Regions from separate parts of the Pseudomonas sp. G2-4 genome, predicted to be linked through region 3. Evidence: predicted binding sites of a transcription regulator. Region 3 holds the regulator's gene; each other region holds the start of a gene.
The links. Region 3 encodes FliA, which starts transcription of late flagellar genes. Its sites were predicted from a motif close to CTAAAGTTTNNNNNNNNNNNGCCGNTAA; they were not measured.
Positions count from the first base shown of each region.

Region 1: QNH97_RS00550 (methyl-accepting chemotaxis protein) is a predicted target of FliA. The motif match lies at 3,801-3,828, and genes of this name have one in related genera.
Region 2: QNH97_RS15255 (methyl-accepting chemotaxis protein) is a predicted target of FliA. The motif match lies at 1,491-1,518, and genes of this name have one in related genera.

Region 1 is NZ_CP125957.1:104,002-113,635, forward strand. It holds gene QNH97_RS00535 (TonB-dependent siderophore receptor) at 1-2,082, opposite strand, end outside; gene QNH97_RS00540 (FecR domain-containing protein) at 2,168-3,154, opposite strand; gene QNH97_RS00545 (sigma-70 family RNA polymerase sigma factor) at 3,159-3,659, opposite strand; gene QNH97_RS00550 (methyl-accepting chemotaxis protein) at 3,938-5,818, shown strand; gene QNH97_RS00560 (SRPBCC family protein) at 6,990-7,472, opposite strand; gene QNH97_RS00565 (non-ribosomal peptide synthetase) at 7,505-9,634, opposite strand, start outside.
Region 2 is NZ_CP125957.1:3,510,847-3,520,480, reverse strand. It holds gene QNH97_RS15255 (methyl-accepting chemotaxis protein) at 1-1,370, opposite strand, end outside; gene QNH97_RS15250 (undecaprenyl-diphosphate phosphatase) at 1,644-2,474, shown strand; gene QNH97_RS15245 (DUF1294 domain-containing protein) at 2,471-2,896, shown strand; gene QNH97_RS15240 (MmcQ/YjbR family DNA-binding protein) at 2,893-3,243, opposite strand; gene QNH97_RS15235 (LysR substrate-binding domain-containing protein) at 3,240-4,148, opposite strand; gene QNH97_RS15230 (FMN-dependent NADH-azoreductase) at 4,278-4,886, shown strand; gene QNH97_RS15225 (alpha/beta hydrolase family protein) at 5,067-6,104, shown strand; gene QNH97_RS15220 (D-2-hydroxyacid dehydrogenase family protein) at 6,259-7,221, opposite strand; gene QNH97_RS15215 (alpha/beta fold hydrolase) at 7,233-8,264, opposite strand; gene QNH97_RS15210 (YqaA family protein) at 8,351-8,785, opposite strand; gene QNH97_RS15205 (DUF411 domain-containing protein) at 8,785-9,231, opposite strand; partial or broken gene QNH97_RS29530 (methyl-accepting chemotaxis protein) at 9,491-9,634, opposite strand, start outside.
Region 3 is NZ_CP125957.1:1,739,290-1,748,923, forward strand. It holds gene flhF (flagellar biosynthesis GTPase FlhF) at 1-883, shown strand, start outside; gene fleN (flagellar synthesis regulator FleN) at 1,000-1,830, shown strand; gene fliA (RNA polymerase sigma factor FliA) at 1,827-2,570, shown strand; gene QNH97_RS07760 (chemotaxis response regulator CheY) at 2,737-3,108, shown strand; gene QNH97_RS07765 (protein phosphatase CheZ) at 3,127-3,912, shown strand; gene QNH97_RS07770 (chemotaxis protein CheA) at 3,943-6,213, shown strand; gene QNH97_RS07775 (protein-glutamate methylesterase/protein-glutamine glutaminase) at 6,262-7,389, shown strand; gene QNH97_RS07780 (flagellar motor protein) at 7,389-8,129, shown strand; gene motD (flagellar motor protein MotD) at 8,145-9,029, shown strand; gene QNH97_RS07790 (ParA family protein) at 9,079-9,634, shown strand, end outside.

The sequences.
Region 1 (9,634 bases), 1.6 Mb from region 3:
CAGCACTTTGAACTGCTCGGTCAACTGCAGGTGGGCTTCCAGTTCCAGGCCCTGGGACCGCACGGCGCCGACGGCGCGGTAGAAGTTGTCCTGGGGCAGTTTGGTCGCCAGGTTTTCCTGGTCGATGCGAAACAGCGAGGCCGTGTACAGGTCATCCGTGCCCGGGGGCTGGTACTTCAGGCCCAGCTCCCATTGCTTGCCATCGGTGGGCGGCAGCGGGTTGCCGGCGCTGTCGGCGTAGGAGTTCGGGTTGAACGACTCGGAGTAGCTGATGTACGGCGCCAGGCCGTTGTCGAACAGGTACAGCGCCCCGGCGCGGCCAGTGAGTTTGGTGCGTTTGTCGTTGATCTCGGTGCCTTCCGGGCGTCCAAATTCAGCGATGCGGTTTTCATCCGAGGTTTCGACCCAGTCCTGGCGCAGGCCAAGGGAGAAGCGCCACTTGTCCATTTCGATCAGGTCTTGCAGGTAGACACCGGTCTGCTCCAGGCGCCGCAGGTAGCTGGTGGGGCTGAAGTAGCTGATGGTCGAGTTGCCGTAGACCGGGTCGAAGGCGTTGATTGGGGCCAGGCTGCCGCTGGTCCAGTCGACCACGGTTTTACGCCGCTGGTAGTCGGCGCCCATCAGCACGGTGTGCTTGGTCGCGCCGGTGAAAAATTCAGCCTGCAGCATGTTGTCGACGATGAACGAATGGAGCTTTTCTTCGGCGCCGGTGTAGTAGCGGTTCAGCTCGTTGCTGGTGGGCGTGGTCCAGTCGTAGGCATAGACCTGATCGTTCTTGACCTCGGAATCCAGGTAACGGAAGTTCTGCCGGGCGGTAAAGACATCGTTGAAACGGTGTTCGAACTGGTAGCCGAACGACTGCTGGTCACGCTCATAGCGGTCGATGCCGGGTTCGCCTTCGAAGAAGTGCTCGGAAATCCGCCGCCCGTTACGCGGGTGCAAGGCGCCGTCGGCTGGCATGCCGCCGTGGTAGCCGCCATCGGGATCATGCTGCAGGTAGGCCTGGAGCGTCAGCGAGGTGTCCTCGCTGAAGTCGATGTTCACCGTTGGCGCGAGGGCGAAGCGCTTTTCCTCGGTGTGGTCGAACTGGGTGTCGGAGGTATCCGCCAGGCCGATCAGGCGATAAGTGATGCGCTTGTCATCGTCCACGGGCCCGGTGAAGTCGAAGCCCATGCCGCGTTGGCCCTGGGTGCCGACGGTGGCCTGGACCTGGTGATAGGCCTCGTACTGGGGCTTCTTGCTGGTGAGTGCCACCAGGCCACCCGGGGAACTGCGGCCATAGAGCACCGAGGACGGTCCCTTGAGGATGTCGACCCGTTCCAGGAAGTACGGATCGACCTGCATGGAGCTGTAGGTGCCGCTGTCGCCCATGGACTTGAGGCCGTCGAGGTAGATGTTGTCCACCGAGCCGTCGTTGAAGCCACGCATCGCCACGTAGTCGTAGCGGTGGGTCGCGCCGTAGGGGTTGGTCAGCACGCCGGGGGTGTAGCGCATGGCCTGGGACACGGTTTGCGCGCCCTGGTCGTCCATTTGCTCGCGGGTGACCACGGACACGCTTTGCGAGGTTTCCCGCAGGGCGGTACTGGTCTTGGTGGCGACCTGGCTGTGGGTGGCGTTGTAGCCTTCCATGCTGCCCAGGGCGTTACCCAGGGCGAAGCCTTTGATGTCGGTGGCCGGCAGCGCCAACGTGTTGCCCTGGACCTCGGTTTGCAGCACATAGCTGCTGCCGTCCGGGCTGATGGCAACCAGGCCCGAACCGCTGAGCAAATGGCTCAGGGCCTGGTCTGGCGAGTACTCGCCTTTGAGCCCCGGCGACTGGACGCCGCCGGTTTGCTCCGGGGTGCTTGCCAGGGTAATCCCGGCCTGGCGGGCGAACTGGTTCAACACATCGCTCAGCGGGCCGGCGGCGATGTTGTAGCTCTGGCGGCTGGCGGCCAGGCTGTCCTGCGCGGCGATAGCGAGCATCGGCACGGCGCCCATGCCCAGCGCTGTGGAAAACAGCGCGGCATGGATCGCTTGGCGCAACAGGCCCGGGGCCGAAGAAACGTCGAAGGAGGTCTTGAGAAGTACGCGCTCAGTCATTGTAGGTTCCGTTGGAGTCGCTGAAGGCCAATAAGCGTTGCTTACTGTCCTAGCCGGACTTGCACGCAAAACCCGCCAAAAAAAATCAAACAGCACGTTCCAGCGTGACCCACCAACGGGTTCGATAGCGCAATTGCACGGGGAGCATGCGAGGCAGGACGGCCAATACCTGGTCGGTGTCCTCCAGGCGGAACACGCCCGACAAGCGCAAATCGGCAATCGACGCGGCACATTTCAAATAGCCGGGACGGTAGCGTCCTACTTCGTTGAGGAAATCTTCCAGGCGCATGTTGCGCGTGACGATCAGCCCGTCCGCCCAGGCGCCAGCGTCCATGTCCAGCGATGGCGCCAGTGTCGCTGTCGATGGGGTGATCACATAGCTTTGCCCGGCAGTGACCTGGATGGGCGCGCCGTTGTCGTTGCGGTGGGAACGGATCGCCACGCTGCCGCGGGTGACGCTCAAACGGGTGCAGTCGCTGTCCTGGCGCACGACGAAGCGCCCGTCCAAACCTTCGAACAGGCCGTGCCGGCTTTGTACCAACAGGGGGCGCCCAGGGTCGCGGCCGCAAGTGACCATGATTTCACCGCGGGCCAGGCTGATCAGGCGCTGCCTGGCCGTGTAGTCGAGGTCGACGGCGCTGCCGGTGTTGAGTTCAAGCCGTGTGCCGTCGGGCAGCTGGAAACCGCGACGTTCACCCGTGGCGGTGGCGAAGTCGGCGCTCCACGGCTGCCAGCCCAGATCTTTGCCCAGCCAGGCGGCGGAGCCCATCAGCGCAATGCCGGACAAGAGCTTGAGGGCTTGACGCCGGCCGAGGCGCTGGGCGCTGTTTTCCAGGGTATCGAGGGCGATGTGGGCGCCGGGCACTGCCCGCAGGTTCGAGGTCAATTCGTTATGCAGCGATTGCACCCGTTGCCAGGCCAGTTCGTGCTCAGGGTGGGCGGCGCGCCAGGCGTCGCACTGTTGGCGCAGGGTGGGGTTGGCGGCATGGTTGCGCAGGCGCAGCAGCCAGTTGATCGCTTGCCGGACCACCTGCTGAGGCGGGCCGTTACGTCGGCTCTGTAAGTGATCCATGGGTTCAGCTTTCATAGCGCAACACATAGCAATGGTACAGCGCATCGGCGACATAACGTTCCACCGAGCGCAGCGAAATGCCCATCTGTTCGGCAATCTGCTTGTAGGTCAGGTCTTCGCACTGGGCCAGCAGAAACGCCCTGCGCACTTTCGGCTTGAGGCCTTCGAGCATTCTTGCAATGGCCTCCAGCAATTCCAGAATCAGGGCCTGGGCTTCGGTGCCGGGGGTTTCGGCCTCCGGCAGGTGGGCGATGGTTTCGAGGTAGGCGCGCTCGATTTCTGCTCGACGCCAATGGTCGATCACCAGGCCTTGGGCGATGGTCCGCAGAAAGGCGCGTGGCGCCTTGAGTTCCAGGCGTTCGGTACGTTGCAGCAGGCGAACGAACGTGTCCTGGGCCAGGTCGGCCGCATCGGCGGCATTGCCCAAACGGTCGCGCAGCCACGTATTGAGCCAGCCGTGATGACGGCTGTAGAGCGCCTGTACTGCAAACTCGGGAGATGACATGAACGCGACGGCCTGGCTATCACAAATGATAATAGGTCGCATTGTCATCAGGAGGTGGCAAATTTGCAACCACCGTTCACCGGCCGCTGAAGGTGGCCGCGCTTTGTGCTTCTACCCCTCGTCGGTCAATTTCATATAACCCTCATTTTTTCCTGATGCTTGCCGAAAGAATAGTAAGCGTGCACCAAAGTGGAGCATGGCAGAATGCCTGCTCGTGCTTTTCACATGAAATATTGCAACTGGAATGCATCCCTACTCTTTGCATAAGAAGTCCGTCGATGAATCTAAAGTTCAGCCATAAAATCCTTCTGGCCGCCTCGGGTGTGGTGGTTCTAGCCTTTGCCCTATTCACGCTCTACAACGATTATTTGCAGCGAAATACCATCGCCCGTAGCCTCGAGTCCTCCATCGAGCAATCCGGTGACCTGACGGCCAGCAGCATCCAGAACTGGATGAGTGGGCGGATACTGGTGCTGGAAAACCTGGCGCAGAACATCGCGCATCAGGGCACCGGTGCCGATTTGCCGGGGCTTGTCGATCAGCCGGCGCTGACGTCGAATTTCCAGTTCACGTACGTGGGCCAGGCCAACGGTGTTTTCACCCAGCGTCCTGACGCAAAAATGCCCGACGGCTACGACCCGCGCCAACGGCCCTGGTACAAGCAGGCCGTTACCACCGATAAAACCATGCTGACCCCCCCCTACCTCGCGGCGGTCGGCGGCTTGGTGGTGACTATCGCGCTGCCGGTGAAGCACAAAGGTGAATTGCTCGGTGTGGTGGGTGGCGACCTGAGCCTGGAAACCTTGGTGAAAATCATCAACTCCGTGGACTTCGGCGGCATCGGCCATGCGTTCCTGGTCAGCGGCGACGGTCAGGTGATCGTCAGCCCGGACAAAGACCAGGTGATGAAGAACCTCAAGGACATCTACCCCGGCACGCCGGTGCGCATCGGCAAAGGCATCCAGGAGGTTGAGCTGAACGGGAAGGACCGCATTCTTTCGTTTACCCCGGTCACTGGCCTGCCGAACGCTGAGTGGTACATCGGTCTGTCGATCGATAAGGCCAAAGCCTACGCACCGCTGAGCCAGTTCCGCACGTCCGCGTTGATTGCGATGTTTGTCGCGGTGGCGGCCATTGCGTTGCTGCTGAGCATGTTGATCCAGGTGTTGATGCGTCCGTTGACCACCATGGGCCGCGCCATGCAGGACATCGCCCAGGGCGAAGGCGACCTGACCCGGCGCCTGGTCGTGCAGGGCAAGGATGAGTTCGCGGTGCTGGGTGGCTCGTTCAACCAGTTCGTGGAGCGGATTCACGCTTCGATTTCCGAAGTATCCTCAGCGACACGGCAGGTGCATGACCTGTCGCAGCGGGTAATGACTTCGTCCAACGCCTCGCTCGTCGGCTCGGATGAACAGAGCGCCCGCACCAACAGCGTAGCCGCGGCCATCAACCAGCTGGGCGCCGCGACCCAGGAAATCGCCCGCAACGCCGCCGACGCTTCACAACACGCCAGCGGTGCCAGCGAGCAGGCTGACGATGGGCGCCAGGTAGTGGAAAAAACCATCCAGGCCATGACCGAGCTGTCGCAGAAAATCAGCCTCTCGTGTAACCAGATCGAAACACTGAACGCCAGCACCGATAACATCGGGCACATCCTGGACGTGATCAAGGGCATCTCCCAGCAAACCAACCTGCTGGCCTTGAACGCGGCCATCGAAGCGGCCCGTGCCGGTGAAGCCGGACGCGGTTTTGCGGTGGTGGCCGATGAAGTGCGCAACCTGGCGCATCGCACCCAGGAGTCGGCGGAAGAAATCCACAAGATGATCACCTCGCTGCAGGTCGGCTCCCGTGAAGCGGTGACCACGATGAACGCCAGCCAGGCGTCCAGTGAAGAAAGCGTGGAAGTCGCCAACCAGGCCGGGTTGCGGCTGGTCAGCGTGACGCAGCGCATCGGCGAAATCGACGGCATGAACCAGTCGGTGGCCGCCGCGACCGAAGAACAGACCGCCGTGGTGGAAACCCTGAACATGGACGTCAGCCACATCAACCTGTTGAACCAGCAAAGCGTGGCCAACCTCAATGAAACCCTGAAGGATTGCGATGCCTTGTCGCAACAGGCCAATCGGTTGAAGCAACTGGTGGACAGCTTCAAGATCTGAGGCCTTAGCTGACATCACCGCAAGCTGAGCCACCGCCATCGCGAGCAAGCTCGCTCCCACAGGGGATTGGCGGTGAGCCTGGATCTTGGGTTCACTGCAACTCAATGTGGGAGCGAGCTTGCTCGCGATGGCGTCGGTAAAGCCACCAGCACCGCCAACAGACCCACCGCTTTCGCGAGCAGGCTCGCTCTCACAGAGGATTGGCGGTGAGCCTGGATCTTGGGTTCACTGCAACTCAATGTGGGAGCGAGCTTGCTCGCGATGGCGTCGGTAAAGCCACCAGCACCGCCAACAGACCCACCGCTTTCGCGAGCAAGCTCGCTCCCACAGGGGATTGGCGGTGAGCCTGGATCTTGAGTTCACTGCAACTCAATGTGGGAGCGAGCTTGCTCGCGATGACGGCGGCACAGGCAACATCAGCGGCACTGATCCACCGCCATCGCGAGCAAGCTCGCTCCCACAGGGGATTGGCGGTGAGCCTGGATCTTGGGCTCACTGCAACTCAATGTGGGAGCGAGCTTGCTCGCGATGGCGTCGGTAAAGCCACCAGCACCGCCAACAGACCCACCGCTTTCGCGAGCAAGCTCGCTCCCACAGGGGATTGGCGGTGAGCCTGGATCTTGGGTTCACTGCAACTCAATGGGGGAGCGAGCTTGCTCGCGATGGCGTCGGTAAAGCCACCAGCACCGCCAACAGACCCACCGCTTTCGCGAGCAGGCTCGCTCCCACAGGGGATTGGCGGTGAGCCTGGATCTTGGGTTCACTGCAACTCAATGGGGGAGCGAGCTTGCTCGCGATGGCGTCGGTAAAGCCACCAGCACCGCCAACAGACCCACCGCTTTCGCGAGCAGGCTCGCTCTCACAGAGGATTGGCGGTGAGCCTGGATCTTGGGTTCACTGCAACTCAATGTGGGAGCGAGCTTGCTCGCGATGGCGATCTTCAATGCAGCACAGGCCGCTCAGCCCAATGCTTGAACCTCAAGCCAACCCAATCCCTGTGGCGAGGGAGCTTGCTCCCGCTCGGCTGCGAAGCAGTCGTAAACCGGCGGGTGCGGTGTGTCTGATGCTCCGCATTTGGCAGGTTTTGGGGCCGCTTCGCGGCCCAGCGGGAGCAAGCTCCCTCGCCACGGGGTTTGTCGATTGCCTTAAGTGAACAACATTACCCCCCACCTCAGGGAAGGGTTATGCCTTCGGCGAACATCCCCTGCACATTCCCCATCGCCTCATCGGCAAACCCTTGCAGGAAATCCCTGAATCCCGACGGCGTATGGGCGTCGGTGTGGTCGGCGATGATGGTCCAGGTGGCGCGGCAGCGGTTGTCCGCCAGGGGCTCGACGCGCATGGCCGCCCAGAGGTTGTCGATGCCCAGGGTGTTGTAGATCAGCGTCCAGGTCATGTGCATGGCCTGGTCGTCACGGCTGTTGAGCTGTTCCACCACCAGGTTCTGGCCGTCGCGGAAGAACTTCTTACGCAGGGACCGCACGCCGTCGCCGGTCATTTCGATACGCTCCAGCGCCGGAATAAAACGGTTGAATCCGCCAAAATCGCCCACCACTTCCCAGACACGCGCCGCGTCGGCCGGTACTTCCACCGAGGTTTCGACCTGGCAGGCGTGGGGGTTTTTGATCAGGGTGTCGGGTTGAAATGCACTCATGGTCTTGCTCCTTGTTTTCAATTGAGGGTGCTTCAGATGAAATCGATGGCCTTGAGGTAGTCGGCGCCACGGCGCAGCAGGGCCGGGGATTTTTCCGGGTAGCAAGCGCCCATCTGCCGGACACCGGCGCGGGCGTTGTCGTGGCTGATTAGCGAGATGTCGCCGATGTCTTCCTCGAAGCCGTTGAGGTAGAAACCCAGCACGCCAAACAGCGCGTTGTCGGCATCGACTCGGCCCAATTGCTGTTGCCAGTCGGCGACGCTCACCAACGAAAACTCCCGGCCGCTGTCGCGGAACGACGCCACATAGGCGTCCCAGCTCAACGGCTCGGGGTTGTGCAGGTTGAACACCGCGTGCGTCGGCTGGTAGCGGCTGGCGTGGAAGGCGATGAAGCGGGCCAGGAAATCCACCGGCATCAAGTCGAAATTGAGCGACAGGTCCGGCACCTGACCGAGTTGAATCGAGCCCTTGAGCATCAGCATCAAGCGGTTTTTGTGCGGTTGGCAGACCCCGGTCAGGCTGTTGAAACTGATGTTGCCGGGACGGAACAGATTGACCAGCACGCCACGTTCGCGGGCCCGCTGCAGGATCCGTTCGCCGACCCATTTCGACAGGTTGTAGCCGTTCTTGATGTAGATCGGCGGCGTCTTCGCGGCGGGCTGCTCCAGGACCTGCCCATTGGCGTCCAGGGCGCTGGAGGCCGAAAGCGTGGAGACGAAGTTGAAGATCTTCTTGCTGCGCCCTTCACACAGGCGCAGGCATTCGAAGATCGGCTCCACGTTGTCCCGCGCCAGCGACGCGTAGTCGAGCACATGATTGACGTGGGCCGCGTTATGCACCAACGCGCCGAAGGTGCGGTCGATGCGGGCGTAGACGTCATCCGCCAAACCCAACTGCGGCTGGGTGATGTCGGCGGCGTAGACGCTGACGCGACTCAGGTCCAGGTGCGACAGGCGATTGTCCTGCAAGGCCTGGGAAAAACGTTCAGCCGCGCTTTGCCCAGCGGATGCGCGCACCAGGCAGGCGACTTCGGTGGCGCCCCAGGCCAGCAACGCCTCGACGATGTGCACGCCGAGAAAGCTGTTGGCACCGGTCACCACCACCTTGTGCACATCACCGCACTGGCTGATGGGTAACGGTTCGAGGTTGAGCTCGGCTTCGGCATCGATGAAGGCCTGGGGACTGAGGGTCGATGCGCTGCTCTGCCCGGAATCGTCCAACAACTGCGCCAAGGTCATCAGCGTGGGCGCTTCAATGAAACGATTGATCGACAAGCTGCGCCCGAACGTCTGGCGGATGCTCAACAACAGTTGCGACAGCAGGATCGAATGCCCACCGAGATTGAAGAAACTTTCGTCCGTGGCAATGTCTTCGACCGGCAGTTCCAGCAGCTCGGCCCACAGTTGCTGCAACTGTGTTTCCAGTGCGTTCTGCGGCTGGCGCCGCTGGCTTCCGACATGGACCTGCACCGCGGTTGCCAGCAACGCCCGACGATCGACCTTGCCGTTAGTGGTGTACGGCAGGCAGGGCAATTCGACATAGGCCGCCGGGTGCATGTAGCTGGGCAGCGTGTTTTGCACATGCTCGCGCAAGGCCTGGAGGGCAGCGCCGGGGCGGTCCTCCTTGGGGTGGACCAGAAACGCCAGGATCCGCCGCCGCTCATCGACCCCCACCGCCACCTGGCGAAACAACTGGCTTTCCCGCAGGCAGTGCTCGATTTCCTCGGGCTCGACCCGAAAGCCACGGATTTTCACCTGGTTATCCCGGCGCCCGCTCAGTTCGATACCGCTGTCGGTCCACTGGGCGATATCGCCCGTGCGATACACCCGCAAGGTTTGCCCGGCGGGCAGCGTCAAGTTGAGGTAACGGGTCGCCGTCAGCGTCGGGTCATTCAAGTAACCCAGGCCCACGCCCGGCCCGGCGATGTACAGCTCGCCCGGCGTGTCTTGCGGTACCGGTTGCAGCTGTTCGTCCAGAATCAGCACCCGACCATTGGCGATGGGCACGCCGAGATTACGATTGTTGTCGCCGACACCGAATTGCCGCGTCGTCGCCAGCACCGTGGTTTCGGTCGGACCATAAATATTGTGGAACCTGCACTGCGGCGCGAGCTGTTCGATCACGAAGGGCTCACAGACATCGCCACCGGTAATCAGATGCGC
Region 2 (9,634 bases), 1.8 Mb from region 3:
AACTGCGAGGCGCGGCTGCTGTCGCTGATGACTTTCACCGCGGCTTCGGAATGGTTCTGCAGGCGTTCGATCATCGCCTGGATTTCGGCGGTGGATTTTTGCGTGCGCTGGGCCAGCAGCCGCACTTCATCGGCCACTACCGCAAAGCCCCGGCCTTGCTCACCGGCGCGAGCGGCTTCGATGGCGGCGTTGAGGGCCAACAGATTGGTCTGCTCGGCAATGGAGCGGATCACCTCCAGCACACTGCCGATCTGGGTGCTTTCGCTCGCCAGGGTGCGGATCACTTCCACGGCCTGGTCAATGGTCTGGGAGAGGCGGTCGATCTGTTGCAAGCTGCCGTCGATATTGACCTGGCCTTGCTGGGCCTGGGATTCGGCGTCACGCATCTCACTGGCGGCGTGTTCGGCGTTTTTCGCCACATCCTGCACGCCATAGGTCACTTCGTTGATCGCGGTGGCCACCAGTTCCATTTGCTGTGACTGCTGCTGGCTGCGCTCCTGGGCCTGGGCGGCGTCGTTGCCCATCTCGTTGGAGGATTGCCCCAGCGCGCCGGCCGAGGCTTGCAACTGCGTCACCACTTGGCGCAACTTGGCGGTAAAGGCGTTGAAATGCCGCGCCAGTTGAGTCACCTCGTCCTGGCCGTGGGTGTCGAGGGTCCGGGTCAGGTCGCTTTCGCCGCTGGCGATGTTGGCCATGGCGTTGACCGTTTCCTGCAGGGGGCGAACGATGCTACGCACGATCAGGGTCAATAACAGTGCCATGACCAGGGTAATCACCAGTCCGATCACCGAGGCCTTGATCACTTGAGACTGGAATTCAATCTGAACGTCATCCACGTACACGCCCGAGCCGATGATCCAGCCCCAGGGTTCGAACAGTTGGACGTAGGAGGTTTTTTCCACCGGCGCCTCGGCGCCCGGCTTCGGCCAGAGGTAATTAACCATGCCGGCACCCTTGGCCTTGGCAATGGCGACCATCTCGTTGAACAGCGCAAAGCCGTTTGGGTCGCGAATGGCCGAGAGGTTTTGGCCTTCGAGTTTCGGATTGGTCGGGTGCATGACCATGACCGGGGTCAGGTCGTTGATCCAGAAATAGTCGCTCTGGTTATAGCGAAGGCCACGCACGGCACTGAGGGCCTGCTTTTGTGCAGCATCGCGGGTCAGGGTCCCGGCAGTTTCCAGGCCATGGTAGTAGGTCAGTACGCCATTGGCGGTCTGCACCACATGCTGGGTTTTTTGCACCTTGGCTTGATAAAGGTCGGTATGGATCTGTTTAAGCATAAAAGCGCCTAACGTGAACAACATCACGATGGCCACGACCAAGATGAGCCACAAGCGTCGACTGATCGACACACTGCGCAAGCTATTCATACGCTGTCACTCCGGTTTTTTATTCTTGTCATAACGACGGCCGGCACTGTAGCGCCCGGCAGTTATCCGTAATTGACCTGAGTCATAACGCGGCAGCGTTATCAGGGCTTGTCTGATAGGATTTCGGCCCCGCAGCGCAAAACCTGAGCCCTAGTTGATTTTTCATTGGTTTTTTTCGCGCGGTCGCAGTTATCTTGCACCCGCTGCGCGTACCTGCACGACACTTGAATATTAAATGAGACCTGCACAAACAAGGTCTTTTTTGGGGGATGAATGGATTTGTGGACCGCCTTTTCGGCACTGATTCTTGGCGTGGTAGAAGGTTTGACGGAGTTCCTGCCGATTTCCAGCACGGGGCACCAGATCATTGTCGCTGACTTGCTCGAGTTTGGCGGCGAGCGTTCGATGGCGTTCAACATTATCATCCAGCTGGGTGCGATCCTGGCCGTGGTCTGGGAGTTTCGGCGCAAAATCTTCGACGTGGTACTGGGCCTGCCGACTCAACCCAGCGCCCGTCGGTTTACCGCCAACCTGCTGATCGCCTTCCTGCCGGCCGTGGTGTTGGGCGTACTGTTTGCCGACCTGATCCACCAATACCTGTTCAATCCGATCACCGTGGCCGCGGCGCTGGTGGTGGGTGGCTTGGTCATGCTCTGGGCGGAGAAGCGCCAGCACCAGGTGCACGCCGAAACAGTGGACGAGATCACTTGGAAGGATTCGCTGAAAGTCGGTCTGGCCCAGTGCATTGCGATGATCCCCGGCACTTCCCGTTCAGGCGCGACCATTATTGGCGGGTTGTTGTTCGGGCTGTCGCGCAAGACCGCGACCGAGTTCTCGTTCTTCCTGGCGATGCCGACCATGGTCGGGGCGGCCGTCTACTCCGGCTATAAGTACCGGGAGCTATTCGTTCCGGCGGACTTCCCGGTGTTCGCCATCGGTTTCGTCACCGCGTTCATTTTCGCCATGATTGCGGTCAAAGGCCTGCTGCGATTCATCGCCAGCCACAGCTATGCGGTGTTCGCCTGGTACCGGATCGCTTTCGGCCTGCTGATTCTGGCCACCTGGCAGTTCGGTTGGGTGGACTGGACGGCTGCCAAGCCATGACCGATCCGGGCGCCCGCAAACACGCCGCGCGCAACGCCAATGGGGCCGTGCAGAATCTGCGACTCAAGCTGATCGTGTTTGCGCTGCTGTGTGCCTTGCCGCTGTTCGGGTCGATTTTGCTCGGCGTGCGAGCGGTGTCCTGGGTGCCGATGACAGCCTATGGGCTCGTCAGTCTGGTGGCGTTTCTGCTGTACTGGAGCGACAAGCGTAAGGCCCGTGCCGACGTCTGGCGCATTCCAGAGAACGTGTTGCATGCCGTGGCGCTGGCGGGTGGTTGGCCGGGGGCACTGCTGGCCCAGCAGCTGTTTCGCCACAAGACCCGCAAAGTGTCGTTCCAGGTGGTGTTCTGGTTCATCGTGCTGCTGCACCAAGTGTTCTGGATTGACCAGCTGTTCCTGGGGCGTCTGCTGACTTTGTTCTAGAGCAGCAACCCGATCTGCACGCGCTTGGGCAATTTGCTGACCACCAATTGGTGAGAGCGTTGCAGCAGGCCACGCAGTTCTTCGGCACCCAGCGGGTAGGGCACCTCCATGATGATCCACTGGGCCCGTGCCAGATAAGGCGCCGGATGAATACCCGGGCGGTCGCAATGACCGAGGAACAAGTCCTTGTCGACCTTGAACGCCAACGAATCCCCGCGCAGGCCTTGGAGGGCGAACATCTTGTTCCCGGCGACGGAGAACACCCGCACGCCGCCCCATTTGTAGTCTTCCCGGGCGCCGGGCAAACTCAGGCAAAACCGCGCGACATCCTCTTCGCTCAAACTCATAGCTTTCTATCTCCACAGCTCTCAAACGCTTCCACCAGATGGTCGATCCATGCGCGCACCGCCGGCAGCATGCCGCGACGATGCGGGTAGACCGCCTGCAGCCAACCATCGGGCAGCGACCATCCGGGCAATAATTCCACCAGTGTGCCGTCCTGCAATTCCTGCTCGCAATACATGCCGGGTAATAAGGTAAAACCCAGGCCAGCGAGGACACAGGCTTGACGCACGACGAAGTCATCGATGCCCAGGCGTGCTTCAAGGGCCAGTTCGACACGTTGTCCATCGGTATTGAGCAGGCGCAGGTGTACCAGGCGATCAGCCTCCAGCGCTCCTAGCACGGGCAGTTGCTTGAGATCTTCTGGGGTTTCGATCCGCCGTCCTTCGATGAGTGCCGGGCTGGCGACCACGATCAGGCGCGCCTGGCGCAAGCGCCGGGTCAGTAGCAACGGGTCTTCGTCGCCCACATCGCGCACGCGCAAGGCGACATCGATGCCTTCACTTACCAAGTCCACGCGGCGATTCACCAGGATCATTTCCAGTTGTACCTGGGGGTATTTGGCCAGGAAGGCGCTGATCGCTACCGGCAGAACCTGATGGGCCAACCCCACGGGGCTCGATACCCGCAGGCGCCCGCGGGGCTCGCTGGACATGCTCGCCACCGCCTCGTCGGCCATTTCGGCCTCCAGCAGCATGGCTTGGCAATGGCGCAGATACCGCTCGCCGACAGCCGTCAGTTTCAACTGGCGGGTGGTGCGCTGCAGGAGGCGGGCACCGAGGCGTGCTTCCAGCTCGGCGATACGCCGGGAAAGCCGCGACTTGGGGATGCCCAGCAGGCGCCCGGCGGCGGCGAATCCACCGGATTCGACGACTTTGGCGAAATAGTAGAGATCGTTGAGGTCTTGCATGCCGGGCTCGATTGTCCTGTCAGTGGAACGAACTATCGCATTTTTGCCGTCTTATCGACTATTGGTTTCATCGATAGGATTGTCCGCAATTGATCGCCAGGTCGCGATCCTCACTTGGAGAGCACACATATGAAACTTTTACACATCGATTCGAGCATCCTTGGCGACAATTCCGCTTCTCGCCAATTGAGCCGTGAAGTGGTCCAGGCCTGGCAAGCCGCCGAGGCGGACGTGGTCGTAACCTACCGTGACCTGGCCGCCGACGCCATCAGCCACTTTTCCGCCCAGACCCTGGTCGCCGCCGGGACCAGCGCTGAACTGCGCGACGCCGCCCAACAACACGAGGCTGAGCTCAGCACGACCACGATGGCCGAATTCCTGGCAGCAGACGCCGTGGTCATCGCCGCGCCCATGTACAACTTCACCATTCCGACCCAGCTCAAGGCCTGGATCGATCGCATCGCGGTGGCCGGGCAGACGTTTCGCTACACTGAAAGCGGTTATGAAGGCCTGTGCGGTGGCAAGAAGCTGGTGATTGTTTCGACCGCAGGCGGCCTGCATTCTGGCAAACCCAGTGGCGTGGCCCATGAGGACTACCTCAAGCATATGTTCAGTTTCCTGGGAATCACCGACATCGAGTTCGTCCGCGCCGAGGGCCTGGCTTACGGTGACGACATGCGCACCAAGGCCATGAGCGAAGCCAAGGCGCAAATTGGCGAGCAGTTCGCCGCTGCGTAAGGCTTGTGTAAAAACACCGAGCCCGTTCGGGCAACCTTGGGAAAACTCTGTATTCTGGTCGTCATGAATGGCCAGGGTGCGGAGTTTTCCTGCATCTGGCATCAGCCTTTTGGCACAGGTTATGCGCGACCAAATCGGCGAGCGACAAGAGCCTCTCTCTGCTGGTGAGGATAAGAATCGATGACACGTCTTGGTGCAGGGCTACTGCTGTGCTTGCTCGCCAGCCTGGGTTCGGTGCAGGCCGCGCCGGCACCGCATCCGCATTGGAGCGCCGGTTTCCATGAGCTGAGCTTTCTCGATCCGCTGGATCAGCAGCCCATGCACGCCATTGCTTTCTATCCCTCCATCGATAAGGAACAGTCCAGCCAGTTGGGCGGCTACCAGATCGACGCCGCACCAGAGGCGCAGATCGCCATCGGCCGCTTTCCGTTGTTGATGCTGTCCCATGGCAACACCGGCACACCGCTGGCCCTGCATGACCTGGCCACCGCCCTGGCGCGCAAGGGGTTTGTGGTGGTGGCGGTGATTCATCCTGGTGATAACGCCCAGGATCACAGCCGGCTCGGTACCCTCAGTAACCTGTACGGTCGGCCGATCCAGATTTCCGAAGCGATCACCGCGACGCTGAATGATCCGATGCTCTCACCGTTCGTCAATGCCGGGCAGGTCGGGGTGATCGGATATTCCGCCGGTGGTGAAACTGCGCTGATCCTGTCTGGTGCGACGCCGGACCTCAATCGCCTGCGCCATTACTGCCAGGAGCGGCCGGATGACCGTGACGCCTGTAACACCCAGGGTGAACTGATCGCTGACCGTGACGACCTGCAGCCCGTGTCCGACCCTCGCGTTCGGGCGTTGTTGCTCATGGCACCGTTGAGCTTGAAGTTCGGTCGTCATACCCTGGCTGACGTGCATGTGCCGGTGTTGTTGTACAGCGGGGATGGGGACAAGCTGGTGGCCTTTGATAAGAATGCTGCAGCGTTGGCTCGCAAACTGCCCACGGCACCGGATTTCAAGACGCTGGCGGGGGCGGGGCATTTTGTGTTTTTGGCGCCGTGTACTGATGAGCAGATTGTTGCGATGCCTGCGTTGTGTACTGATGCTGATGGCGTTGATCGTAAGGATATTCATCGCACGATGATTTCGGAGGCTAGCCGTTTTTTCAGCGATGCCTTGGGCAAATCGACCCGGGCGGGGTTGAGGACGGTTGATCAATGATGGTGGCTTTGAGGTTGATCTTTTGTTCTGAGGTTTGTGTGTATATCCGTTTTTTGTAACGGCGGCTGGCGGAACCCTAAGTAGCCGTGACCGCAGCAACGGATATACACACGAGCTATAAAACGCCGGGAGCTCAGGAATCTACGTCTCCAGCTCAACCAACCGGCGTCAACAACCGGATCGGCTTCCCCGCCGCCCAGGCCCGCAGATCCTCAATCATCAACGAATAGAACTGCCGATAATTCTGCCGGCTGACGTACCCCACATGCGGCGTGGCCAGCACGTTATCCAAGGTCCGGAACGGGTGGTCGGACGGCAAGGGCTCCTGAGCAAACACGTCCAGGGCCGCGCCGCCCAGGCGCTTATGCTGGAGGGCATCGATCAGGGCGGGCTCATCGACGATCGGCCCGCGCGCGGTATTGACCAGCAGCGCCCCAGGTTTCATCCAACCCAGTGCCTGGGCATCCACCAGGCCACGGGTGCGTTCGCTGAGCACCAGATGGACCGAGAGAATGTCGGCCTGCTCGAACAGTGCCTGCTTGCTGACGTAGGTCACGCCGGCTTCAGCGGCTTTTTCAGCGGTGAGGTTCTGGCTCCAGGCGATCACCCGCATGCCGAACACCTGGCCGAACTGCGCCACCCGCGTACCGATGCTCCCCAGGCCGAGGATCGCCAGGGTCTTGCCGTGCAGATCACCGCCCAAACCTTGCTGCCACAGGCCGGCGCGCAGGGCATTGGCTTCCTGGACCAGGTTGCGGGTCAGGGCCATGACCAGCGCCCAGGTCAATTCGGGGGCGGCGTGCTTATAGCTGTCGGTACCGCACACCTGGATGCCCAGCTTGGCGGCAGTTTTCAGGTCCAGGGCGGCATTGCGCATGCCGCCGGTGAGCAACAGCTTGAGATTCGGCAGGCGCCGCAGCAGGCCTTCGTCGAACACTGTGCGTTCGCGCATCACACAGATCACCTCGAAGCGCTGCAAGCGCTCGGCGAGGGTGTCGTGGTCGGCGGGAAAGTCGTGGATAAAGGTCACCTGGCCGATGCTGTCCAGCACCGACCAGTCCACCACGTCGCGGGCCACGTCTTGCCAATCGTCGATGACTGCTATTTGCACCGCCATGGAACACCTCGTCAGGGGATGGGTTTGTTCAGCCAGCCCAGCAAGGCCTGGTGGAACCGGCCTGGCTCTTCCATCTGCGGGGCATGCCCCAGATTGGGGAACTCCACCAGGGTCGAGCGCGGAATCAGTTGGGCAACCTGTTTGCCCAGCACTTCATAACGGCCCAGTTTGGCTTTCACCGCTGGCGGTGCGATATCGCTGCCGATGGCGGTGGTGTCAGAGGTGCCGATCAGCAGCAGGGTGGGCACTGTCAGGTCCTTGAACTCGTAATAGACCGGCTGGGTGAAGATCATGTCGTAGATCAGCGCCGAGTTCCAGGCTACTTGCGTGTGGCCAGGCCCTTTGTTCAGTCCGGCGAGCATGTCCACCCAGCGGTCGAACTCCGGCTTCCAGCGGCCGCCGTAATAAGTCGTGCGCTCGTAATTGCGAATGCCATCGGCGTTGAGTTTCAGCTCGCGCTCATACCACTGGTCCACGGTGCGGTAGGGCACGCCGAGGGCTTTCCAGTCCTCCAGGCCGATGGGATTGACCATCGCCAGGCGCTCGACCTGATCGGGAAACTGCAAGGCATAACGGGTGGCGAGCATGCCGCCGGTGGAGTGACCCACCACGATGGCTTTCTGCACGCCGAGGGCCTTGAGCAGGGCCTGGGTGTTGCTTGCCAGTTGCTGGAAACTGTACTGGTAATAGTCCGGTTTGCTCGATGTGCAGAAGCCGATCTGGTCCGGGGCAATCACCCGGTAACCGGCCTCGCTGAGGGTCTTGATCGAGTCGCCCCAGGTCGCGGCGCAGAAGTTCTTGCCGTGCATCAGTACCACGCTGCGGCCATTGACCTTGCCTTGGGCCGGCACGTCCATGTAGCCCATCTGCAATGCTTGACCCTGGGACTGGAGGGCGAAGTGCTTGAGGGTATAAGGATATTCGAACCCCTGGAGTTCCGGGCCATAGGCTGGACCTTCAGGCGGATTGGCGGCCTGGGCATACAGGGGCAGGGCGGCGGTCAGGAACAGGCTGGGCAACCAGCGAGCGGTGGAATGTGACATGGTCAACTCTCCTTGGGCATCCGGCCGATCCTGGGACGGCCCGATTATGGCGACATTAACCACAGGCAACCGAACGGCGCGAACGTTCAACCCATCCAGCCCAGGGTCGCGAGGGCGAGTGCGCCGTAACGCAGACCCTTGGCAAGTGTCACGATCAATAGAAAGCGCCGCCAGGGTTCGCCCATGACGCCTGCCACCAGGGTCAGCGGGTCGCCAATAATCGGTACCCAACTGAGCAGCAGCGACCAACGTCCATAGCGTCGGTAGTGCACGCGGGCCTTGTCCAAGTGGGCGGGGCTGATGGGGAACCAGCGACGGTCCTTGAACTGCTCCAAGCGTGTGCCCAGCCACCAGTTCACCAGCGAACCCAAGACATTGCCGAGCGTGGCGACCCCCAGCAACAGCCAGGGCGCATAGCGCTCACTGAGCAAAAGACCGACCAACAATGCTTCGGATTGCAGCGGCAACAAGGTCGCCGCCCCGAATGCGGCCAGGAACAAGCCGATGTAGGCCTCGCCCATCAGTGGGCCGGGTAATCCGCCACCACGGTTTGAGTCCCGTCTTTTTTCAGGCCGATCACTTGGTACGCATCGCTCATGCCATCCATCTCCATGCCGGGCGAGCCCATGGGCATGCCTGGCGCCGCCACGCCGAGCAGATCAGCGCGCTTGCTCAAGGCCAACACCTGATCGGCAGGAACATGGCCTTCGACGAATTTGCCGTTGATTTCGGCGGTATGACAGGAGCGCAGGTTCGGTGCCACGCCCAGGCGTTGCTTGACCGAACTCATGTCGGCCTCGACGTGGTCGTTGACCTTGAAGCCGTTTTCTTGCAAATGCGAAATCCACTTTTTGCAGCAGCCGCAATTGGCATCACGGTGCACATCGATGGTCAGTGGTTCGGCGGCCTGGGCCAGTGTGGTCACGAACAGGGCGCTCAGGGCGAGCAAGTGCAGGGGGTTGGCCATGGGAAGGTCTCGTGTCGAACGGTTTGGAGGGAGGATAACAGAGTAGCGAGGGCGAGCTGACAGGGGGCTGAGGGGGGGATTACAGAATTGTCAGGTTGGAGTGATGGCGGCTGCGAAAATGATCCCGTGGCGAGGGAGCTTGCTCCCGCTGGAGCGCGAAGCGCTCCCCTGAGCTGACAATCCAGTGTGTCAGACAGATCCAAAGGGCTGCTTCGCAGCCCAGCGGGAGCAAGCTCCCTCGCCACGGGGGATTGGTGTATCAGCGGACCTTGAACCGCCCCATGATCGCATTCACCCGGCTGTTGGCGTCCAGTAGCTGGCGGGTGTTGTTCTCGCTGTCCAGGCCGCTTTCCACCAGTTCCTCCACCATGTGGCGGATCTGCACCATGCTGCGGTTGATTTC
Region 3 (9,634 bases):
TCAGCTCGGCTCCCTGGCGTGGAACCAGCTGCAAGGCAGCCGTCCGGCCCAGGCCAACCTGTGGCGTCGCCTGCAACGCATCGGCCTGTCCGGTCCGTTGTCCCGCGACCTGCTGGCGCTGATCAACGGTATCGAAGAGCCTCGCCAGGCCTGGCGCATGTTGCTGGCGCACCTGGCGCGGATGATTGCTACGCCGGAAGTCGAGCCGCTGGAAGAGGGTGGAGTGATTGCGATGGTCGGCCCTGCCGGCATGGGCAAGACCACCACCCTGGCCAAGCTTGCGGCCCGTTATGTACTCAAGTACGGCGCCCAGAGCATTGCCCTGGTGAGCATGGACAGTTTCCGTATCGGCGCACAGGAACAACTCAAGACCCTGGGCCGGATCCTCAATGTGTCGGTGACCCATGTGGACCCGGGCCAGTCCCTGGCCCAGGCGCTGGAACCGTTGCTGCGCAAGCGCGTCGTGCTGATCGATACCGCCGGCCTGCAAGCCAGCGATCCGGCCCTGCGCATGCAGCTCGAAAGCCTGGCTGGGCGCGGCATTCGGTCAAAAAATTATCTCGTGTTGGCAACCACCAGCCAAAAGCAGGTTCTAACCGCCGCATACCACAGCTACAAACGCTGCGGGCTGGCCGGTTGCATCCTGACTAAGCTGGACGAAACGGCAAGCCTGGGCGAGGTGTTGAGCCTGGCGATCGGTCATGAACTACCGGTGGCCTACCTGACCGACGGACCGCGGATCCCGGATGATTTGCATCTGCCGCGCCGTCATCAACTGGTCAGTCGTGCCGTGAGTGTGCAAATGCAGGAAGAACCCAGCGAGGAAGCCATGGCTGACATGTTCGCTGATATCTACCACAGCCCGACCAAGCAGGTCGGCTGAGGTAATCATGAATATTTTTTGTACCTACATCGATGGTCTGCCATGCATTGTTCAGAATGTGAACGCGCAGCCAGTAATGTGGCCTCCGTCTAAGTAAGACAAGGTAAAGAACGAACATGGGCAGCATGCATCCCGTACAGGTGATCGCGGTGACCGGCGGCAAAGGTGGCGTCGGGAAGACTAACGTGTCAGTGAACTTGTCCCTGGCTCTGGCAGAGCTTGGCCGACGGGTCATGCTGCTGGACGCCGACCTGGGGTTGGCGAACGTCGATGTGCTGCTGGGGCTCACACCCAAGCGCACGCTGGCGGACGTCATCGAAGGTCGCTGCGAACTGCGCGACGTGCTGCTGCAGGGGCCGGGCGGTATTCGCATCGTGCCGGCTGCCTCTGGCACCCAGAGCATGGTTCATCTGACCCCGGCCCAGCACGCTGGCCTGATCCAGGCCTTCAGCGACATCGGTGACAACCTCGATGTGCTGGTGATCGATACGGCTGCCGGTATCGGTGACTCGGTCGTCAGTTTCGTCCGCGCCGCCCAGGAAGTGCTGCTGGTGGTCTGCGACGAACCGACGTCTATCACCGACGCCTACGCCCTGATCAAATTATTGAACCGTGACTACGGCATGAACCGCTTCCGCGTCCTGGCCAACATGGCCCAGAGCCCGCAGGAAGGGCGCAATCTGTTCGCTAAGTTGACGAAGGTCACGGATCGTTTCCTGGATGTTGCCCTACAGTACGTCGGCGCAGTGCCCTACGACGAAAGCGTACGCAAGGCCGTCCAGAAGCAACGCGCCGTTTATGAAGCCTTTCCCCGTTCCAAATGTGCGCTGGCGTTCAAGGCTATCGCCCAAAAGGTGGATACCTGGCCACTGCCGGCCAACCCTCGCGGGCATCTGGAATTTTTCGTCGAGCGTCTTGTGCAACAAACAGCAGGGCCCGTGCTATGACTGCCAGCGGTTACAACCATCTCTACAAAAAATCGGCACGGGACGCCCAATACGAACTGATCGAGCGTTATGCGCCCCTGGTCAAGCGTATCGCCTATCACTTGCTGGCGCGGTTGCCGGCCAGTGTTCAGGTCGAGGACTTGATCCAGGCCGGCATGATCGGCCTGCTCGAAGTGTCGAACAAATACGACGCGAGCAAGGGCGCCAGTTTCGAGACGTATGCCGGTATTCGCATCCGTGGGGCGATGCTCGATGAAGTCCGCAAGGGCGATTGGGCGCCGCGTTCGGTGCACCGTAATACCCGTATGGTCAGTGATGCGATTCGCGCTATTGAAGCTAAAACCGGGCGTGACGCTAAAGATCACGAGGTTGCGGCCGAACTCCAATTGAGTCTCGATGATTATTACGGGATTTTGAACGATACCTTGGGCAGTCGCCTGTTCAGTTTCGACGACCTGCTGCAGGACGGCGAACACGAAGGGCTGCACGAGGACGGCGCGAGTGCTCACATGGAGCCATCGCGTGACCTGGAAGATGAACGTTTCCAGAGCGCGCTGGCGGATGCGATTGCCAATTTGCCGGAGCGTGAGCGACTGGTCTTGGCGCTGTACTACGACGAAGAGCTGAACCTCAAGGAAATCGGTGAGGTCCTGGGGGTCAGCGAATCGCGGGTCAGCCAGTTACACAGCCAGTGCGCGGCCCGTTTGCGGGGGCGTTTGGGGGAGTGGCGAGCGCGCTGATTGCAGTGTGGGGACACTGCGAACGGGGCTGGTTTGGCATGCATTGCGCCAGTCTCCATCCGTTGTGCTCCAGACCGTTGTCGAGTGTTGTGCCGGATTGATTGAAATGGCGCGTTCAGGTGCTGGGCGCGTTTAAGACTGCTTGGAGGTCGAATTGGACAAGAACATGAAAATCCTCATCGTTGATGACTTCTCAACGATGCGGCGGATCATAAAAAACCTGTTGCGTGACCTTGGGTTCACCAACACGGTCGAGGCCGACGATGGCACCACTGCCATTCCGGTCCTCAACAGCGGGAGCATCGACTTTCTGGTGACTGACTGGAACATGCCCGGCATGACCGGTATCGACTTGCTGCGCCATGTGCGCGCCGACGAAAAACTCAAGCACCTTCCCGTGCTGATGGTGACTGCCGAAGCCAAGCGCGAGCAGATCATCGAAGCGGCTCAGGCCGGTGTAAACGGCTATGTGGTCAAACCCTTCACGGCCCAGGCGTTGAAAGAGAAGATCGAGAAAATCTTCGAACGCATCGGTTAACCGCGACACGGGGGAGCTATGGATAACGAATCTTCAATGGGCGATTTTGAATCGACCCTGAAAAAACATGCCCGCGAACTGGTCGACAGCCTTGAAAAAGGCCGTTTTGGCGACGCGGTTCAAATGATCCATGAGCTCAACCAGACCCGTGACCGTGGTCTGTATCAGGAAGTGGGCAAGCTCACGCGTGAACTGCACAGCGCGATTGTCAATTTCCAGATCGACCCGCATATGCCGCAGGCCGAGGAAGTCTCGCAGATCACCGACGCCACCGAGCGCCTGGGTTATGTGGTCAAGCTGACCGAGGCCGCAGCCAACCGCACCATGGACCTGGTGGAAAGCGCAACGCCGCTGGTCAATGGTCTGAGCGAGGAAGCCCAGGCCTTGAGCACCGACTGGGGCCGGTTCATGCGTCGCGAAGTCGGCGCTGAAGAGTTTCGCGAGCTGGCCCGTCGGGTCGACGGTTTCCTGACGCGTAGCAGCACCGATAACCGTGCGGTAGCAAGCAATCTCAACGACATTCTGCTGGCTCAGGACTATCAAGACCTGACCGGTCAGGTGATCAAGCGCGTGACCCAATTGGTCACCGAAGTGGAAAGCAATCTGCTCAAACTGGTGTTGATGGCCAGCCAGGTCGACCGCTTTGCAGGCATCGAACACGACCGTGAAGCGATCCTTGCTGAAAAAGATCCACAAAAACATCTCTCGCAGGGTGAAGGTCCGCAGATTCATGCCGATAAAAGAGAAGACGTTATGTCCGGTCAGGACGATGTGGACGATTTGCTGTCCAGCCTTGGATTCTGAGTTTTAGCCCTGTTTTAGGAGCAGCCATTAATGAGCTTCGGCGCCGATGAAGAGATCCTTCAGGATTTCCTGGTTGAGGCCGGCGAGATTCTAGAGCAACTGTCTGAGCAACTGGTCGAGCTGGAAAGCCGACCGGATGATGCAGACTTGCTCAATGCAATTTTTCGCGGTTTCCACACTGTAAAAGGAGGCGCCGGCTTCCTCCAGCTCAATGAGCTGGTGGAGTGCTGCCACATTGCCGAGAACGTGTTCGACATCCTGCGCAAGGGTGAACGCCGCGTTGATTCGGAACTGATGGATGTGGTGCTTGAAGCACTGGATGCGGTCAACAGCATGTTCACCGAAGTGCGCGAGCGCTCGCCGATCACCGCTGCCACCCCTGAGTTGCTCGCCGCGCTGGCACGCCTGGCGGAGCCGCAATCGGCTGACGAAGCCGCTCCGGTTGCCGAGGCGGCCGTTGAAGAACCGGTCGCCGAGGAATCGGGCGACATCACCGATAACGAATTTGAACAGTTGCTGGACTCGTTGAACGCCGTCAAGGCCCAAGCCGAGGCCCCTGCTGCGCCGGTAGCCCCTGCTGCTCCGGCCGCCAGTGCGACTGCCGCCGGCAGTGATGAAATCACCGACGACGAGTTCGAGTCGTTGCTCGATCAGTTGCATGGCAAAGGCCAGTTCGCTCCAGATGCAGTCGTTCCAGCGGCGGCCCCGGCCGCCCCGAAAGCGGCGGGCGACAACTCCGACATCACCGACGACGAATTCGAAGCCTTGCTCGATCAGTTGCACGGCAAGGGCACGTTTGCCGTTGACGCGCTGGATTCGGCCATCGCTTCCGCGCCAAAGCCGGCCAAGCCGGCTGCCGCCGCGGCTGGCAGCGACCTGATCAGCGACCACGAATTCGAATCGCTGCTCGATGAACTGCACGGCAAAGGCAAGTTCACTGAAGTCGGTACGGCTGCCGCAGCACCTGCCGCTGCCGCGTCGGTGGCCAAGGCTGCGCCAAAGCCGGCTGCCAAAGCTCCCGAGCCCAAGGCTGAGACACCCAAGGCCGAAACCCCCAAGCCTGCCCCGGCTGCTGCTCCTGCAGCCGCCCGTGCTCCTGCGGCGGCGCCAGCGGAAAAACCGGCCAGCGAAGCCGAGACCACGGTTCGGGTCGACACTGCACGCCTGGACGAGATCATGAACATGGTCGGCGAACTGGTGCTGGTGCGTAACCGCCTGGTGCGCCTGGGCCTCAACAGCCAGGACGAAGCCATGTCCAAGGCCGTGTCGAACCTCGACGTGGTCACGGCCGATCTGCAGACGGCGGTCATGAAGACCCGGATGCAGCCAATCAAGAAAGTCTTCGGGCGTTTCCCACGCCTGGTTCGTGACCTGGCTCGCCAGCTCAAGAAAGAAATCAACCTGGAACTGGTGGGTGAAGAAACCGACCTGGACAAGAACCTTGTCGAGGCCCTGGCTGACCCACTGGTCCACTTGGTGCGCAACGCGGTCGACCACGGCATCGAATCGCCGGAAGAGCGTGAAGCGTCGGGCAAGGTTCGTAGCGGTAAGGTGATCCTGGCTGCCGAGCAGGAGGGCGACCACATCCTGCTGTCGATCTCCGACGACGGTAAAGGCATGGACCCGAACGTGCTGCGTTCCATCGCGGTGAAACGCGGTGTGATGGACAAGGATGCCGCCGACCGCCTGAGCGACACCGAGTGCTACAACCTGATCTTCGCCCCGGGCTTCTCGACCAAGACCGAGATTTCCGACGTATCGGGCCGTGGCGTGGGCATGGACGTGGTGAAAACCAAGATTTCCCAGCTCAACGGTTCGATCAACATTTACTCGACCAAGGGCCAGGGCTCGAAGATCGTCATCAAGGTCCCGCTGACCCTGGCGATCATGCCGACCCTGATGGTGATGCTGGGCAACCAGGCGTTCGCCTTCCCGCTGGTCAACGTCAACGAAATCTTCCACCTCGACCTGTCGCGCACCAACGTGGTGGACGGCCAGGAAGTGGTGATCGTTCGGGACAAGGCACTTCCGCTGTTCTACCTCAAGCGCTGGCTGGTCAGCTCTGCGGCTCATGTGGAGCAGGGCGAAGGCCACGTGGTGATCCTTTCGGTGGGCACCCAGCGGATCGGCTTCGTGGTCGACCAGTTGGTGGGCCAGGAAGAAGTGGTCATCAAGCCGTTGGGCAAGATGCTCCAGGGCACCCCGGGCATGTCCGGCGCCACCATCACCGGCGACGGTCGCATCGCGTTGATTCTCGATGTGCCAAGCATGCTCAAGCGTTACGCCGCTCGGCGTATTTGATTCTGGAGGGGCGTGGCCCAGCGCCGCGCCTCGTCTAACGGAGTGTTTATGGTAGTTAAAGTCCTGGTGGTGGACGATTCGGGTTTTTTCCGCCGCCGTGTCTCGGAAATTCTTTCGGCGGACACGAGTATTCAAGTCGTCGGTACGGCGACTAACGGCAAAGAGGCAATCGATCAGGCGCTGGCGCTCAAGCCAGACGTGATCACCATGGACTATGAGATGCCGATGATGGATGGCATCACGGCCGTGCGGCACATCATGCAGCGCTGCCCGACCCCCGTATTGATGTTCTCGTCCCTGACCCATGAAGGCGCCCGGGTAACCCTCGATGCGCTGGACGCCGGGGCGGTGGATTTCCTGCCGAAGAACTTCGAAGACATTTCGCGCAACCCTGACAAGGTTCGGCAGTTGCTGTGCGAGAAGGTCCATAGCATTTCCCGCAGCAACCGGCGTGTCGGTGCCTACAGCGCGCCTGCTCCGGCTCCTGCGCCCAGCCCTGCGCCAGCCCCGGCGGCGTCGGGCGGTTTCAATCCTGCACCCGTGCGCAGCGCGCCTGCGCCTGCGCCAACTCGGTCGGCGCCCGCCAGTACATCGTCACCGGCACCCAAGCGCAAAGCCTACAAGCTGGTCGCTATCGGTACGTCCACCGGTGGCCCGGTGGCGCTGCAACGGGTCCTGACCCAGTTGCCGGCCAATTTTCCGGCCCCCATCGTGCTGATCCAACACATGCCCGCCGCCTTCACCAAGGCTTTCGCCGAGCGTCTGGACAAGCTGTGCAACATCAGTGTCAAGGAAGCCGAGGATGGTGACATCCTGCGCCCTGGCCTGGCATTGCTGGCGCCCGGTGGCAAGCAGATGATGATCGATGGCCGCGGCGCGGTGAAAATCCTGCCGGGCGACGAGCGTTTGAACTACAAGCCTTGTGTGGACATTACCTTCGGTTCCGCAGCCAAGTCCTACGGTGACAAAGTTCTGGCGGTGGTACTCACCGGCATGGGCGCTGACGGTCGTGAAGGCGCGCGTCTGCTCAAGCAGGGCGGCAGTGCGATCTGGGCCCAGGACGAAGCCAGCTGCGTGATCTACGGCATGCCAATGGCCATCGTGAAAGCGGACCTCGCCGACGCGGTGTACGGGCTGGATGACATCGGCAGACACCTGGTCGAGGCGTGCCTGTAATGGATGTGCTCAGCCTGATCGGCATCGTCATGGCGTTTGTCGCCATCATTGGCGGTAATTATCTGGAAGGCGGTCACCTGGGCGCGCTGGCCAACGGCCCGGCGGCGTTGATCGTGGTGGGTGGCACCGTCGGTGCCGCGTTGTTGCAGTCGCCCATGAGTGCTTTCAAGCGTGCCATGCAGGTGCTGATCTGGATTCTGTTCCCGCCGCGCGTGGACTTGGCCGGCGGTATCGATCGGGTGGTGAACTGGAGCCTGACCGCGCGTAAGGAAGGCTTGCTGGGCCTGGAAGGGGTGGCCGATGCCGAACCCGACAGCTACTCGCGCAAGGGCCTGCAGTTGCTAGTCGACGGTGCCGAGCCAGAAGCCATCCGCAGCATCCTGGAAGTGGATTTCTACACCCAGGAGAGCCGCGACATCGAAGCGGCCAAAGTTTTCGAAAGCATGGGCGGCTATGCGCCGACCATCGGCATCATCGGTGCGGTGATGGGCCTGATTCATGTGATGGGCAACCTGGCCGATCCGTCGCAACTGGGCAGCGGCATCGCCGTGGCCTTCGTTGCCACGATCTATGGCGTGGCGAGTGCCAACCTGGTGTTGTTGCCGATCGCCGCCAAGCTCAAGTCCATCGCGTTGCGCCAGTCGCGGTATCGCGAAATGTTGCTGGAAGGGATCCTGTCGATCGCCGAAGGTGAAAACCCGCGTTCCATTGAGTTGAAGCTCCAGGGCTTCATGGACTGATGGGGGATATGGAAAATGGCACGTCGCAGGCATCGTGAAGAACACGTCAATCATGAACGCTGGCTGGTGTCCTACGCCGACTTCATCACGCTGTTGTTCGCCTTCTTCGTGGTCATGTATTCGATCTCGTCGGTCAACGAGGGCAAATACAAGGTGATTTCCGAGGCGCTGATCGGTGTGTTCACTGATTCCGACCGTGCCCTCAAGCCCATCCCCATTGGCGATGAACGGCCCAAGACAACGACGCCGGCCAAGCCGCTGGTCAGGGATGCCGAGCAGATCGATGCCGGTATCGCAGGTGGCAGCGACCCGCTGAAAAGCATCGCCGACGACATCAGCGCGGCGTTTGGCGACCTGATCAGCTCCAGCCAGATGACGGTGCGCGGCAATGAGTTGTGGGTCGAGATCGAACTCAACTCCAGCCTGTTGTTCGGCAGCGGCGATGCCATGCCCAGCGACATGGCGTTCAACATCATCGATAAGGTGGCGGCGATCCTGAAACCGTTCGACAACCCGATCCATGTCGAAGGCTTCACTGACGACCAACCCATCCGTACCGCGCAGTACCCAACCAACTGGGAGCTGTCCTCGGCCCGTTCGGCGAGTATCGTGCGCATGCTGGCGATGCAGGGTGTGAACCCCGGTCGCCTGGCGTCGGTGGGCTATGGCGAGTTCCAGCCGGTGGCCAATAACGCCACGGCCGAGGGGCGTGCACGTAACCGTCGCGTGGTGCTGGTGGTGTCGCGAAACCTCGATGTGCGCCGCAGCCTGACCGGTACCGGTACGGCTAATGCAAAGCCGGACGCAGCATTGAAGCGTGCTGGCACACAAACTGCACCGACCTCGGTCAAGTCGCCGGGACGACAGAGCTCCGTCAATTCTCCGTCACCCGCTTTATAACCGAGCTATTTCTCGGCCGAGTCTGTTTCGGCCGGGAGGAACGATCCGAATGAGAGTCTGGGCAGTTGCCAATCAAAAAGGTGGTGTGGGTAAAACCACATCTTCCATCGCTTTAGCCGGATTGCTGGCCGAGGCGGGCAAGCGCGTGGTCATGGTCGATCTGGACCCCCACGGCTCGATGACCAGCTATTTTGGTTACGATCCCGACAGCCTGGAGCACAGCAACTACGACCTGTTCCTGCACAAGGGCGTCGTGCCTGAGGGCCTGCCGGGACAGTTGCTGTTGTCCACCAGCGACGAGCGGATTTCCCTGTTGCCGTCGAGCACAGCCCTGGCCACCCTTGAACGGCAGTCGCCCGGACAGAGCGGCTTGGGCCTGGTCATCGCCAAGAGTCTGGCGCAGCTGTGGCAGGATTTCGATTATGCGATCATCGACAGTCCGCCGTTGCTCGGTTTGCTGATGGTCAACGCCTTGGCGGCCAGCCAGCAACTGGTGATCCCGGTGCAAACCGAGCACCTGGCGGTCAAGGGCCTCGAGCGTATGGTCAATACGCTGGCGATGATCAACCGCTCGCGAAAGCAATCGCTAGCCTTCAGCATCGTGC